One region of the Streptomyces sp. 71268 genome, then DNA from elsewhere that is predicted to be linked to it. Evidence: riboswitches for the same ligand, from Rfam matches in the RefSeq annotation. Region 1 holds a riboswitch; each other region holds the start of a gene.

Region 1 (4,880 bases):
CCGGAACCCGCGCCGTCGCCGCCCACCTGCGCCGCGTAGGTCTCCTCGTCGATGAGCTCGTTCTTGAGGTTGGAGATCTTGGCGCTGAAGGACTTGGGCGGGAACCGCTTCGGGTCCAGGTCCAGGTCGCGGCAGACCAGGGCCATCAGCCGCTTGGAGTCGGCCGCGTCGTAGATCGAGAACGAGGACGTGAAGCCGAGCTTCTTGGACTCGCGGCGCAGGATGCGCACGCAGGCGCTGTGGAACGTCGACACCCACATGGCGTTCGCGCGCTGGCCCACGAGGTCCGTGACGCGCTCCTTCATCTCGCCCGCGGCCTTGTTCGTGAACGTGATCGCCAGGATCTCGCCAGGGTGCGCGCGGCGGGCGCCCAGCAGATGCGCGATGCGGTGGGTGAGCACCCGGGTCTTGCCCGAGCCGGCGCCGGCGACGATGAGCAGCGGCGATCCGGCGTGCACGACGGCGGCCCGCTGCTGCTCGTTCATCCCCTCAAGCAGCGCGGCCGGGTCCACGGCCGGGCGCGGCGCGCCGTTGCGGTAGTACGCCTCGCGCTCGCCGTACGGCTCCGGCTCCTCGCCGTACGCGTCGGACCCCGCGCGGCCGGCGCGCTCGCCGAAGCCGGCGGCCGGCCCCGGCCCCGCGCTCGGGGCGAGGTCCCAGCCCTCGAACAGGTCGTGCGGAACCTGCTCCGGGGCCTGGCCCGCGGGCACCGTCGGGTCACCCGGGGCGTCCTCGGGGATCTCCTGCTCCTCGGGCGGGGGCTCGCCGCCCGACCGGGCAAGATCCGCCAGGAAGTCGTCGTCAAAGAGGCTGCTCATCGCGAACCGAGTCTAGGCGGCACCACTGACAACCCGCACCGCCCTTCCCCCGACCCCTTCCCGACATGTCGAACACCAGCCTTCCCAGCCACCCGGGCCGTTGGCTACGGTGCCTGGTCATGGCGGCCCGTACCCCCGTCGGCGAAAGCGTCGGCAACGGGCGGCCCGCGCCGAGTCCGGCCCTGTCAGGCGGCCGGAGCCGGGGACCCACCGTTCCCCGCGCCTTACGGGAGTCTCCCGGAGGCGGGGGGAAGTACCACCGGGGTGAATCGGACCGCATCCCCATGTGCGGACCGTAGGGCATTCCCTTCCCTCCCCGTGCGCTCGGTGACGCCCGTCCCCGAGCCGCGCGGAGCGCCCGAACCCGACAGCTAACCCGGTAGGCGGTCCACGGAAGGAGTCGCCTCCCTTGGCGTCACACCGCAGGTCGCGGTACCGGCTGGACGTGTCGTCCGGTCGTCGTACCGTCGCCGGCCTCACCACGGCCGCGCTCGCCTCCCTCGCCCTCCTCGTCCAGCTCGCGCCGTCGGCCACCGCCGTACCGCGCGAGCCGCGCCCCTCGGTCGAGGAGGTGCGGCAGCGGGTCGACGCGCTGTACCGCGAGGCCGGCAGCGCCACCCAGGCGTACAACGGGGCCAAGGAGCGCACGGACGCGCAGCAGGCCCGGGTGGACGAACTGCTCGGGGACGTCGCCGAGCACACCGAGCGAGTCAACGAGGCGCGCCGCAAGCTGGGGACCTTCGCGGCGGCCCAGTACCGCACCGGCAGCGCCCACTCGACCGCGACGCTGCTCCTGGCCGCCGACTCCCAGCGTCTCTTCGACCAGTCGCACCTGCTGGCCCGGATGACCAGTCGGCAGCAGCGGGCACTGGCGGACTACGAGGCCCGGCGGGCGACGGCGGCCACCCAGCGCGGCAAGGCGGCGCGGAGCCTGGCCTCCCTCACCGCCGCCCAGGACGACCTGCGGGCCAAGAAGAAGTCCGTACAGACCAAGCTGGCCGAGGCCCGCAAGCTGCTGTCCAGATTGACCGCCGAGGAGAAGGCCAGGCTGGCGGAGCTGGAGCGCAGGAAGCAGGCCGAGGCCGAGCGCAAGGCCAAGGAGTTGGCCCGCGAGCAGGCCGAGAAGGAGCGCGCGGAGCGGGAGCGGCGCGAGCGGGAACAGCGGGAGCGTGAGCAGCGCGAGAACGCCGGCGACACGGGCGGCGACAGCGGCGACGGAAGCGGCCAGGGCGGGGCCGCGGGCCGCGGCGACGGCTCGGGCGACATCGGCCCGAGCGACCCCGCTTCCCCGGCCGACACGGCGAAGGCGCAACAGGCCATCGACTTCGCGCGGGCACAGCTCGGCAAGCCGTACGTGTGGGGCGCGACCGGCCCCAACGCGTACGACTGCTCCGGGCTGACGCAGGGCGCGTGGAAGGCCGCCGGGGTGACCCTGCCGCGCACCACCTGGGACCAGGTCAAGGTCGGCCAACGCATAGCCACCACCGACCTCGCCCCCGGTGACCTGGTCTTCTTCTTCGACGACATCAGCCATGTCGGCCTCTACGTCGGCGAGGGCAAGATGATCCACGCGCCGAGGCCCGGGGCCAACGTGCGGGTCGAGTCGATCTACACGATGCCGCTGTACGGGAACGTGCGGCCGGCCTGACCCGCCGGGCCCCCGCCCCCACGGAGCGGGCCCGCCTCCCCTGGCGCGGGGGCGGGCCCGCTCGCCGGTGGGGGCGGTTTCCGCTGGCTGCTGGCCGCTGGCGGGAGGGTGCGGCGTACGCCGGGGGTGGGCGAGGGTGGCGAAGACGGTGCCGGTCACGGCCTCGCGGGGAGGGGCGGCGTCCGTCGGGCCGCTGGCGGGAGGACCGCTGGCGGGAGGACCGCTGGACCGCTGGACCGCTGGACCGCTGAGCGAACGGGCGCGGGGACCAAGGGCACCCCCAAAGACGAATCGCAGATGCGTATTCCATAGAATCGCGGCGTGCGACTGACCAAGGCCACCGATCTGGCGCTCCGCGTCGCCATGCGCCTCGCGGTGCTCGACGCGGAGAGCGCGCCGACCACTCGCGAGGTGGCCGACGCCGTCGCCGTGCCGTACAGCCATGCCGCGAAGGCCGTCACCCGGCTGCGCCACCTCGGCGTGGTCGAGGCCCGGCGCGGCCGGGGCGGCGGGCTGGCGCTGACCTCGACCGGGCGCGCCGCGTCGCTCGGCTGGCTGGTACGCGAGCTTGAGGGGGCGGGTGACGTGGTGGGCTGCGAGGACGACCCGCCCTGCCCGCTGCGCACGGCGTGCCGGCTGCGCAGCGCGCTACGCCAGGCACAGGAATCCTTCTACGCCACGCTCGACCCGATCACCATCGCCGACCTCGTCTCCGCCCCGACCGGCCCCGTCCTGCTGGGCCTCACACCCCGTCCCACCTAGCACCCGAACACCACCCGCCACCTGATCACCACCCGCCGCGCCCACCGCGCACCGCGCGGGCCGCGGCCAAGCCCGCCCGCGCCTCACCGTGGCCACCTCGCGCCACCCCGCCCGAGGCCCCACGCCCACGTCGCCTCTCCCCGCTCCCCCCTGACCGGCCCTCGCGCCGGAATCCCCGCAATCCCTTCCGCGAACACCCTCGACCAAAAAGACGAATCTCAGAATCTGATTTGGAGTAGCCATGCTGTCCGAAAAGTCGGCCGTCGCGGTCCGTGCCACGCTGCCCGCCGTGCACGGCGCGCTCGACGAGATCGCCGCACGCTTCTACGACCGGCTGTTCGCGGCCCACCCCGCGCTGCTGCGCGACCTGTTCAACCGTGGCAACCAGGCCAACGGGACGCAGCGGCAGGCGCTCGCCGGCGCGCTCGCGGCGTTCGCGACGACGCTGGTCGGGCCATCGCCCACCGCGCCCGACGAACTGCTGGGTCGCATCGCCCACAAGCACGCCTCGCTCGGCGTCACCCGCGACCAGTACGACATCGTGCACACCCACCTGTTCGCGGCCATCGCCGAGGTGCTGGGCGAGGCCGTCACGGAGGAGGTGGCCGCGGCCTGGGACGAGGTCTACTGGCTGCTCGCCGACTCACTGATCGCCGCGGAGGGCCGGCTGTACGCGGCGGCCGGCGTGGCCGAGGGCGACGTGTGGCGGGAGTACCGGGTACTGGAGCGCACGCCGGAGGCGGACGGCGTGGTGAGCTTCCTGGTCCGGCCCGCCGACGGCACGCCGCCCCCGCCGTCCCGCCCCGGCCAGTACGTCTCCGTGCAGGTCGAACTGGAGGACGGGGCCCGCCAGATACGCCAGTACAGCGTGAGCGCGGCCCGCCCCGAGGGGTTGCGCCTCACGGTCAAGGCCGCCGCCGGCGAGGGCGAAGGCGCGCCGGACGGCGCGGTCTCCACACATCTGCACGCCCGCGTACGCGCCGGCGACACGCTGCGCGTCAGCCTGCCGTTCGGCGACGTGACGCTCGACGCGCGCGACGACGGGCCCCTCCTGCTGGTCTCCGCCGGCATCGGCTGCACGCCGCTGATCGGCATGCTCGACCACCTGCTGACCACCGGCGCGGCGCGCCCCGTGGTCGCCGTGCACGGCGACCGCGCCGAGCGCACCCACGCCTTCCGTGAGGAACTCGACGCGCTGGTCCGGAAGTTGCCGGATGCCGTCGCCCACGTCTGGTACGAGGAGCCGGCCGGCCCCTGGCCGGCCGACCGCACCGGGCGCGTCGACCTGTCCGCCGTCCCACTGCCCAACCTCCCCCGCACCACCGCCTACCTGTGCGGCCCCCTCCCCTTCGTCCACGCGACCCGCGCCCAACTCCGTGCCCTCGGCCTGCCCGCCGACCGCATCCACTACGAGGTCTTCGGCCCCGACCTGTGGCGGGGCGAGGGGTAGGGGGAGGGAGGAGGGCGTAACCGAGTCGGGAGCGGCGGAAGGGAGCGGGGCGGCGCGTGGGATGGAGCGCGTGGGGCGGGGGCGGCGCGTGGGGCGGGGCGCGTGGGGCGGGGGCGGCGCTCGGGGTACAACCGCTGGGGCGGGGAGTGCCGCCACGGCCACGCCCCGCCCCGGCACGCCCAAGGTCGGGCCCGGCCGCCCG
Region 2 (4,880 bases), 4.8 Mb from region 1:
AGCGGATCAAGGCGATGGTCGCCATCGCGCGCAAGGCCGAGGAGGTCGGCCTCGACGTCTTCGCGACCGGCGAGCACCACAACCCGCCCTTCGTCCCGTCCTCGCCGACCACCATGCTCGGCTACATCGCCGCCCAGACCGAGCGGCTGATCCTGTCCACCTCCACCACGCTGATCACCACGAACGACCCGGTGAAGATCGCCGAGGACTTCGCGATGCTCCAGCACCTGGCGGACGGCCGGGTCGACCTCATGCTCGGCCGCGGCAACACCGGCCCGGTCTACCCCTGGTTCGGCCAGGACATCCGGCAGGGCATCCCGCTGGCCATCGAGAACTACGCGCTGCTGCACCAGCTCTGGCGCGAGGACGTGGTCGACTGGGAGGGCAAGTTCCGTACCCCCTTGCAGGGCTTCACCTCCACGCCCCGCCCGCTGGACGGCGTCGCGCCGTTCGTCTGGCACGGCTCGATCCGCAGCCCGGAGATCGCCGAGCAGGCCGCGTACTACGGAGACGGCTTCTTCGCCAACAACATCTTCTGGCCCAAGGAGCACTTCATCCGGCTGATCGACCTCTACCGGCGGCGCTTCGCCCACTACGGTCACGGCACCCCGGAACAGGCCGTCGTCGGGCTCGGCGGGCAGGTGTTCATGCGCAAGAACTCGCAGGACGCCGTGCGCGAGTTCCGGCCCTACTTCGACAACGCGCCGGTGTACGGGCACGGTCCCTCGCTGGAGGAGTTCACCGAGCAGACGCCGCTGACCGTGGGCAGCCCGCAGGAGGTCATCGACAAGACGCTGACCTTCCGCGAGTCCTTCGGCGACTACCAGCGCCAGCTGTTCCTGATGGACCACGCCGGCCTGCCGCTGAAGACCGTCCTGGAACAGCTCGACCTGCTCGGCGAGGAAGTGGTCCCGGTGCTGCGCCGCGAGTTCGCCGCCGGCCGCCCCGCCGAGGTGCCGGACGGCCCGACGCACGCGGCCCTGGTCGCCCGGGCCACCGCCGAGGCCGACGGCGCGGCCAAGGCCGGCGAGCACACCGGGCGGCCCGGCACGGACACCCCGGCCTGACCACCACCGGACGCGGCGCCCGCCGGCGGGCTCACCCACAGCCCGCCTGCGGCGCCGCCCCCGGCACCCGCCGGTCCCGTACGCCCTCCGGCCCCACACCACCCCGCAACCCCACCCCAGGAGACACCACATGAAGCCCCTGCACCTGGTGGCCGTCACCGCCGGGCTGAGCCAGCCGTCCTCCACCCGGCTGCTGGCCGACCGGCTGGCCACGGCCGCCCAGCGACAGCTCGCGGACGCCGGCCGGCCGGTCGAGGTCCAGGTGGTCGAACTGCGTGAGCTGGCCACCGCCATCGCCCAGCACATGGTCACCGGCTTCCCGGGCACCGCGCTGCGCGCCGCCCTCGACGCGGTGACCCGCGCCGACGCGCTGATTGCGGTCACGCCCGTGTTCACCGCCTCCTACAGCGGCCTGTTCAAGTCGTTCTTCGACGTGCTGGACAACGAGGCGCTGGTCGACAAGCCCGTGCTGATCGCGGCGACCGGCGGCACGGCCCGCCACTCCCTGGTCCTCGACCACGCGCTGCGCCCGCTCTTCGGTTACCTGCGCGCCGTCACCGTGCCCACCGGCGTCTACGCCGCCTCCGAGGACTGGGGCGCGGCCGGGGACGGCCGTACCGACGGGCTGAGCGAGCGAATCGACCGCGCCGCACGCCAACTCGCCGGCCTGCTGGTCGACGCCCCGTCCGTGCCGCACCAGGACGACGACGAGGTCGTCCCCTTCGCCCAGCAACTGGCCGCGGTGCGCGGAGCCTGACGGCGCGCAGGCGCCGGGGCGCCGTACGCACGGATGCCGCCGACACGCCATGTGGCGTGTCGGCGGCATCCGTGGAGCCGATCGGCCGCCGTGGTTCACCTGCCGTGGTCCGGGGCGCTCCGCGTCCCGGGTTCAGCCCTCGGTTCAGCGCAGCAGGTCGAGCAGGTCACCGAGTGTGTCCGGGGCGAGCCTCGGCATGTCGGCGACCGCGTTGAGCGTGAAGAGGTGGTCGCCCTTGCGCACCGGCGACTTGCCGAAGGTCTTCTTGAGCAGCTTCTCGCCCTCGGGAGTCAGCGCGGTCCGCACGTTGACCGCCTTGACCTGCTTCTGCGTGACCTTCGCGTTCTCCCGCTTGATGGTGTAGGTCAGGAACCGCACCGGCTGCGCCTTGGCCCGGTTGACCGAGGCGTGCGCCTGGGTCCGCGAGGACTTGTTCACGTAGTTGTAGATCTTGGTGAGGTCGAGACGGTCGTCCTTGTCACGAAACGTGACACCGCCCTGCAACTTCGCGTAGTCCCTCGTGCCCTCGACCAGCGGGAGGGACACGCACTGGCGCTGCTTGCCGGTGATCCGAGCGGCCCCCGTGGCGGCCAGCGTGACCTTCGCCTTGGCAAGCTGCTTGGCGGCGGGCTTGCTCAGGCAGAACTCGGCCTTGCCGTTCTTGATGGGCTTGGCTGCCTCACCAGCCTGGGCCGGCGTCACCGCGCACGCCAGCGCCGCTGCGACGACGGCAACCCCCGTCATTCCTCGCATCATGACTCGTCCTCGTGGATCAGGCTGACCGTGATTCGGTCGGCACGTGAGGACAACGGGGATTGCTCCCTGCGGGTGACGTACTCGATGGCAACATCACTCGGCTTGGTGACATCGACCCGGAACCGGCCCGTAGGGCGGCTCTCGTCCCCACACCCCTCTCGTCCCAGGGTCGTGGGGTCGGGGCGCGGCGCGGCATCGCCCGCCCGGCGCCCCGACCCACCCGTCATGGTCAGCGGACGCGGCCGTACCAGACCTTGTTGGTCCAGATCTTCTCCAGCCGCACCGACTTGCCAGGCTTGGGCGCGTGCCAGATCTTGTTCTTCCCGGCGTAGATGCCCACGTGGTAGACGTTCCGCCCGGAGTGGAAGAAGACCAGGTCACCCGCCTTGCGCGAGCTCTTGGACAGGTGGCGGGTCTTGTTGTACTGGGCCGCCGCCGTGCGCGGCAGCTTCTTGCCCGCCTTCTTGAACGAGTAGAGCGTCAACCCCGAGCAGTCGAACCGGTGCGGGCCGACCGCCCCGTACTTGTAGGGTGCGCCCTTCTTGCCGGCGGCGATCTTGAGCGCCTTGCCGGAGGCCGTCGCCGCCTGCGCATCGGTCGTCAGGGCGGGGACGAACGAGGAACCGGCCAGCACCGTGGCGGTGAGGGCCGAAGCGGTGCCGATGCGCGTGGCGATCGAGGGTATGCGTGGCTGCGCGGACATACGAAAGCCCTTCGTCATCCGCCTGCGAAAGATGACCTGTCGGGTTCGGACTGGCGAAGTTGCCCGGCCACTCGCGTGGCTTCACCCCAAGGGCCACCGACTTCGTGGCCCGTCGTGCCTGGGTCTCCCGTTCCTGCCGATTTCGTGTTCTTCTCACTGGGCCCGCGCGGCGGCAGGACTCGGCGTCCGCCCGGACCGCCCCGCCGTGGTGACGGGGGCTTGGTGGTGTCGGATAGGGATACTGCGTCATCCACGGCCCGAATTCGCAGCCGAAAGGGCCGTATGTGAACTTCTTCACCTTCGCTGGTGACACAGAACCGCGGTCGGTCTCATCCCCCATACGAGTCGCGCAAACCCGCTCTGAACTGCGAAAACGCCGAACCGGACGCAGAGGTTCCAGGGCGTGACCAGGCTGTGGGCCAGGCAGCCGCCCACCACCCCCGGGTTCGCGGCGCGCGCGGCGGTGTGCCGTGACGCGACGTCAATCCGCGCGCACGGCCGGCCGTCGGCGACCCGGCGCCGCGCGACACCGGAGGCGCGGGGTGACGGTGGCGTGGTGTCACGGTGGCGGCGGGATGGCGATGACCGTGTGTCTCCGCCACCGCCGGCCGTTCCCGGCCCGCCGCCTGCGTCTGGGGCAAGCCGTCGAACGCGTGAGGCTAGTCGTCGAAGGGGCAGGTGCCGACGAAGGCCCGGAACTCCTCGCCGGGCACCAGGCGGCGGGAGCGCACCTGTGTGAAGCCCGCGTCCCGCATCTGCCCCAACAGCTCGGCCGGGCGCGGCAGCGGGCCGGCGAAGTCGGCGTACGCGCACCACAGGTTCAGCATCTCCATGCCCGGGCCGCCACCCTGGCAACTCGTCGTCAGGAGCAGCTTGCCGCCGGGCATCAGAAACGAGCGCGCCCGCTCCAGCACCTTGGTCCGCTCACCGTGGGGGAAGTAGTAGATGTTGTTGTGCAGCGTGACCAGGTCGAACTTCTGCTCCGTCGAGTACGTCCGCAGGTCGCTGCGGACGACCTCCACCCGGTCGGACAGGTTCCACTTGTCCAGGTTCGCCTGCGCCTGCGCCACCACCTCGTCCTGCAGGTCGATCGCCACGGCCGTCAGCCGAGGGTTGAGCGAGGCGGCGTGCCGTACGTAGGTGCCGCTGCCGCAGCCCACCTCCAGGAGCCGGACCGGTGAGTTCCGGTCGACCTGCTGCTCCACCACGCCCTGCACGGCGGGTTCGAGGACACGGGACGAGCGGGCGATGAGCGCGCCGTCCTGGTCGGCGATCGACACCCGACGCCCTTCGCGCAGCATGTCGGGGGCGTCCAGGAGCAGTGGGGCGTGGAAGCGCATGAGCTGTTCGAGCAGCGCCACGTAGGCGTCCGCCTCCGGCCGCGCCAGCGACTTGGCCAGGCGGCCGCGCAGCCGGTAGCGCCCGCCGCGCGAGCCGAGTTCTCCGAGCCGCACTCCCATGTCGAGCCAGACGCCGAGCAGTTGCTCCTCACCGTGCATGCCCAGCTCGTCGGCGAGCGCGGGCGCGTCGAGCGGTTGCCGCGCGAGATGGCGCAGCACGCCACTGTTGGCGGCCGCGGCCAGGAACGAGGCGCGGT
Region 3 (4,880 bases), 1.4 Mb from region 1:
GCCGCTCCGGCGAGCCGCCGCCCACCTTGGTCGCGATGACCACGTCGTCCCGCCTGCCGCGCGCGGCGAGCCAGTTGCCGATGATGGTCTCCGACTCACCGCCCGAGTTGCCCGGCACCCAGGCCGAGTAGACGTCGGCGGTGTCGACGAAGTTGCCGCCGGCCCCCGTGTAGGCGTCCAGGATGGCGAAGGACTGCGCCTCGTCGGCGCCCCACCCGAAGACGTTGCCCCCCAGCGAGAGGGGGAAGACCTCGACGTCACCGATCCGGCGCGTCCGCGTGCTCTGTGCGTTCTCGACCATGTGCAGAGCCAACGGCCCGGCCCGGGGCGCTATTCCGCGCGTGCCACGTACGGCGGGAGCGCGCCGGGGAGCGCGCCCCCGGCGTGCGGGCGGACGGAGGGTCGTGCGGAGGGGGCGGGCCGTGCGGGGGGCAGGCGGGCGCGGGACCCGGGCCCGCCGCTCTCGTTACGGCTGGAGGCCGTGCTCCCGCAGCCACGCCATCGGGTCGACCGGCGCGCCGCCGCTCGGGCGCACTTCGAGGTGCAGGTGCGCGCCGGTCACGTTGCCGGTCGCGCCCACCCGGCCGATGACGTCACCGGTGGAGACCTCGCCCGAGGTCTGCGTCATGGACGACAGGTGGCAGTACCAGACCTCGGTGCCGTCGGGGAGCGTCAGCACGATGCGGTAGCCGTACGAACCCGCCCAGCCGGCCTGCGTGATGGTCCCGCCGTGCACCGCCTTGACCGGCGTGCCGGTCGGGGCGGCGAAGTCGAGGCCGGTGTGGTTCGCCGACCACATGTCGCCGGCCTGGCCGAACGTGGAGGTCACCGTGTACGAGCTGAGCGGCATCGCGTAGCTCGCGGCCAGCTTCGCGCGGCGCTCGGCCTCGGCCTTACGCCGGGCCTCCTCCTCCGCCTCGCGCTTGGCCTCCGCCTCCGCGGCCCGCTGCTTCTCGACCTCGGCGGCCTTCTTGCGGGCCGCCTCGTCCGCGGCCTTGCGCGCCGCCGCCCGCTCGGCGGCCTCGCGCTCGGCCTCGTCGGCGGCGCTCTGCTGGGTCTCGGCCTGCTGGAGGATGCGGGCGCGCAGCACCTCGCCCGCGTTGGTCGTGCCGTTCGCGGACTCCTCGGCCGTCAGGCCGGCCTGACTGAGCGGGGCCTGGCCGGCGGCCCGCGGCGCGGCCTCGTACCGCTGGTCACCGCTCCCGCCGTCGGATATGAGGGACCCGACGCCGGGAAGCTCGTCGACGTCGGGCAGGGAGTGCGTGACCTCGTCGGCGACGTGGCCGAGGTCGGGCATCGATATCGGGGCCTTGGGGCGGTCCTTGGCGCTCGCCATGCCGCCGGCGCCGACCGCCGCGATGACGCCCACGCCGAGCACGGCGCCGCCACGGGCCATCGTGGTGCCGCGCTGTTTGACCACGCGGTGCCGGCCACGGACCGGGGCGACGGATTCGGCGGTGGGGTTCCACTCCTCCCAGGGGCCCTCGCGGAGGTCGTCCCGGGGCTCCCCCCAGGGAGGCCCGGCGAGGTCGTCGACCCCGTCGTGCGCGGGTGAAGCCTGGTCGAGGGCAGACCTGTTGGACGCCACGGAGGCGTGCTCCTTTCCTTCCTTCTCGCCTACCGGGTTAGCTGACGGGTTCGGAGCAGGAAGGTCTCCTACGGGTCGCGCACGATCCGATTCACCCCAAGGGTTGGTTCCCCGGTTCCCTCGCCGCGGCACCGCCCTGATCTGCGATGACGCGCCTACGGGATTCGGCGACGGCGCACGGTGCCGCCTCTGGCGACGGCTGTGACGACCGCGCTGCGTTATCGAACGTTAATAGAGGGCCGGGTGTGATTCCAAGCCGTTCCGGGGAATAAGGGCCCCGCTTTGACGAGGTGCCAGCACATCGTCAGCACAGTGGTCAAGATCGGCTACCCAGCGCGTTCGTCGGCCGCCCGCTGGCCGCGTCGGACGGCCACCATGCCGGGCGCGCCGGCCCGGCGCAGCGCGAGCAGTGCCATGTCGTCGGCGCGCTGGCCCTCGGTGTGCCGCATGACGTCGGCGATCAGCGCGTCCAGGAGGGCGTCCGGGCTGGCGAAGCGACGGCCGCTCAGCCGCCGCGCCGGCTCGTAGAACCGCCCGCTCGCGTCGCGCGCCTCCGTCACCCCGTCCGTCAACAGCAGCAGCGCCGCCCCGGCCGGGAACGGCAGCTCCTCCACGGTGTCCCGCCAGGCCGCCACGTCCCGCATGCCGAGCGGCAGGGCGTTGGCCTCGGGGCTCAGCTCACGCACCTGGCCCGTGGGGAGCAGCAACAGGGGCGGCGGGTGGCCCCGGTTGATCAGCCGCAGCCCGCCGCTCCCGTCGCCGATCTCGGCCAGCACGGCGGTGGTGAACCCCTCGAACTGGTCGAGGCCCACCCGCCGATCACCCTCCCGGTCGAGCGCACGCTCCAGCCGGTCGGCCAGCCCCTCCAGGGTGCGCTCCTGCTCCGCGGCCTCCCGGAAGGCCCCGATCACCACGGCCACGGCCTCCACGGCCTCAAGCCCCTTGCCCCGTACGTCGCCGATGATGGCCCGCACGCCGTGCGGCGACTCCTGCACGGCGAACAGGTCGCCGCCGATCCGCGCGTCGGTCTGCGCCGCGACGTACCGCGCGGCGATCCGCAGCGAACCGATGCGGCTCGGGGGCGTGGGCAGCACGGCGCGCTGCGCGGCCTCGGCGACGACGCGTACGGTCGCGAGTTGGCGGAAGTTGCGCCGCACCACCCGGTTGATCGCCAGCGCCAGCAGCGCGACGGTGCACACGGTGACGACCTCGGTCACCGACAGGGCCTGGTCGTCGCCGCTGTGGAAGGTCGCGAGCAGCACCGACGCCACGGCGGCCGTGGCGGCCACCGCGGCCGTGCCGCGCAGCGAGAACAGCGGCGCGGCGACCAGGGAGGCGGCGGACAGGAAGGGCGAGGCGGTGTAGTGCATCGGCATCAGGAGGTCGAAGACCACGCCGCCGACCAGCAGGAACGCGGGCAGCCAGCGGGCGACGCTCCGGGCCCACGCGGCTCGCGGCGACTCCGCGCCCGCACCGGCCCACCCAGGACTCCCCACGCGTTCGCTCCCGCTCTCGGCTGGCCCGCACCCGGCACAGCGCCCCGCCAGGTGCGTCCGTCCCAGCCTGGGGCTCGCGCGCCGGGCGAGCGACCCGGAGGCGGCCAAGCGGGCGTACGCGCGCCCGCCGTAGGGCGGGCGGCTGGGCCGGGGGCGGGTGGCCGGTCTTCTGGCTTGACGGCTGGGCCGGGCGGGCCGGGGCGGGGCCGGCCCGGTGCGTTGTTACAGCTCGACGCCCAGGGCGCGGGCGTGGCGGTCGGCGGCGCACTCGGCCGCCGCCTCGTCCAGGTACACCTCGCACACCAGCCGGCCGTCCGGCGTCAGGTTGTGCTCCAGCTCCCACAGCACCACCTCGTCCCCACCGGCCAGCAGGAACGCGTGCTCGTAGAACCGGCACCAGGTGGCGTCGGGGCCGCCGGTGCGCAGCCGGGGCTTGGTCGCGAGCGCGATGTCGTGAGCGAACGCGGTGCTCAGCCGGGCGCGCACGTCGTCGCCCGGCCGGTCCGGGTTCTCCGCCCGGCGCAGCACGCGCCGCGCGTGGTCGGCGGAGTCGTCGACGGCGTACGTCCGCCGCGGCGCGAAGGGGCCCACCGGCGTACGTAGTTGCTCCGGCAACCAAAAAGGAGCGCTGTCCAGCTCGTCCCAGAGCGCGCCGCCGATGCGCTCGTGCACCCGGCGCTCGGCGATCTCCAACGCGCGCTCGTCCGCGTACACCTCGTAGTACACCTGCCGCGCGGCGACCCGGTCGGCACGCGGCCCGCCGCCGGGGCCGACCGGCGGGCCTGCCGCCTCGCCCGCACCGGCCTGGCCTGCGCCGATCCACCGCTCGCCGGGTGCCTCACGCTCCGCGCACGGCTCGCCCGGCGCGGCGGACGGGCGCGGCCCGGCGGCCGGTGTCGTGTTGTGCTCCAGCTCCCACAACAGCTCGCTGCTGCCGTCCGGGAGCAGGAAGACGTGGCGGTAGGTGTTGCACCCCACGGAGGCCGAGCGCCCGTTGCACTGGCGGCAAGAGCGCAGCTCAGACTGGTGCATCAACGCGCCGCGCAGCCGCTCGACCTGCGCGTCGGCGATCTCGAACCCGTTCTGCGCCCGGGTCAGCAGCCCGTCGAGGTGCGCGGCGGAAGGTTCTCCGCCCGGTTGTGCGTGCCCCACGTCCCTCTCCTCCCGACCATTGCCACGCCGCGCCCCCCAGCGACCCCCTCGCCACTTACGGTAGCGAAGTGGATACTGCGGGCGCGGCGGGTTTCCCGGATGCGGTGCGGGCGATGCGCTCGTACGTCGGTTCCGCGCCACCCGTGAGCCGCCCGGCGCGCGCGGCGCCACGGTCGGCCGGCAAGCCCCCGCGACGAGCGCTGAATGCGCCGGCGCACGCTTCCAGCCCGTCATGCGCCCCCTGTGCGCCCCAAGAATTTGCCCGTACTCACCCGCAAATCCCCGGCGGCTCACCGGGCCCGGGCGCCGCGCAACTGTGACGCGAAATCGGCGTTCACCTCCGGACCGCACCAGCCCCAGGCTTCGCAAACATCTCAGATATCCCAGGTGTCCCAGCGGCGCTCGGGCCCCGCCCGGGGCACCCGGGGCTGGCCGGGCCCGTGCCGACCGGTCGCGAGGTGGCGTACACAGACTGGTTCCCGCTGGTTCCCGCGCGCGGGCACACTTGGCGACGGACGGCCGGCCGCACCACGGGGCGCACTCACGCACGCGCACACCGGCGGCGCGGCGCGGCGCCTTCGCGTACTACCGGGCCCCACCGCTTTCCGGCGGTCCCACCTGGTACGGGGTCAGGAGCGCCCGGG

What was found. A riboswitch is a leader RNA that binds a small molecule or an ion and turns the genes downstream of it on or off. The one in region 1 is predicted to bind cyclic di-AMP.
Region 2: it holds a riboswitch for cyclic di-AMP, as region 1 does, so the genes downstream of both, OYE22_RS00980 (C40 family peptidase) here and OYE22_RS20375 (C40 family peptidase) in region 1, are expected to answer to the same signal.
Region 3: it holds a riboswitch for cyclic di-AMP, as region 1 does, so the genes downstream of both, OYE22_RS14185 (M23 family metallopeptidase) here and OYE22_RS20375 (C40 family peptidase) in region 1, are expected to answer to the same signal.

Annotation. Positions count from the first base shown of each region.
Region 1 covers NZ_CP114200.1:5,148,103-5,152,982, reverse strand. Annotated here, with positions in the region: gene OYE22_RS20380 (ATP-dependent DNA helicase) at 1-818, opposite strand, end outside; cyclic di-AMP (ydaO/yuaA leader) riboswitch at 977-1,220, shown strand; gene OYE22_RS20375 (C40 family peptidase) at 1,228-2,466, shown strand; gene OYE22_RS20370 (Rrf2 family transcriptional regulator) at 2,788-3,228, shown strand; gene OYE22_RS20365 (globin domain-containing protein) at 3,470-4,678, shown strand.
Region 2 covers NZ_CP114200.1:306,170-311,049, reverse strand. Annotated here, with positions in the region: gene OYE22_RS00995 (LLM class flavin-dependent oxidoreductase) at 1-1,067, shown strand, start outside; gene OYE22_RS00990 (FMN reductase) at 1,198-1,824, shown strand; gene OYE22_RS00985 (hypothetical protein) at 1,969-2,568, opposite strand; gene OYE22_RS00980 (C40 family peptidase) at 2,810-3,283, opposite strand; cyclic di-AMP (ydaO/yuaA leader) riboswitch at 3,287-3,440, opposite strand; gene OYE22_RS00975 (class I SAM-dependent methyltransferase) at 3,943-4,880, opposite strand, start outside.
Region 3 covers NZ_CP114200.1:3,727,829-3,732,708, forward strand. Annotated here, with positions in the region: gene OYE22_RS14180 (aldo/keto reductase) at 1-301, opposite strand, end outside; gene OYE22_RS14185 (M23 family metallopeptidase) at 467-1,588, opposite strand; cyclic di-AMP (ydaO/yuaA leader) riboswitch at 1,600-1,768, opposite strand; gene OYE22_RS14190 (PP2C family protein-serine/threonine phosphatase) at 1,915-3,084, opposite strand; gene OYE22_RS14195 (DUF6227 family protein) at 3,307-4,236, opposite strand; gene OYE22_RS14200 (SGNH/GDSL hydrolase family protein) at 4,866-4,880, opposite strand, start outside.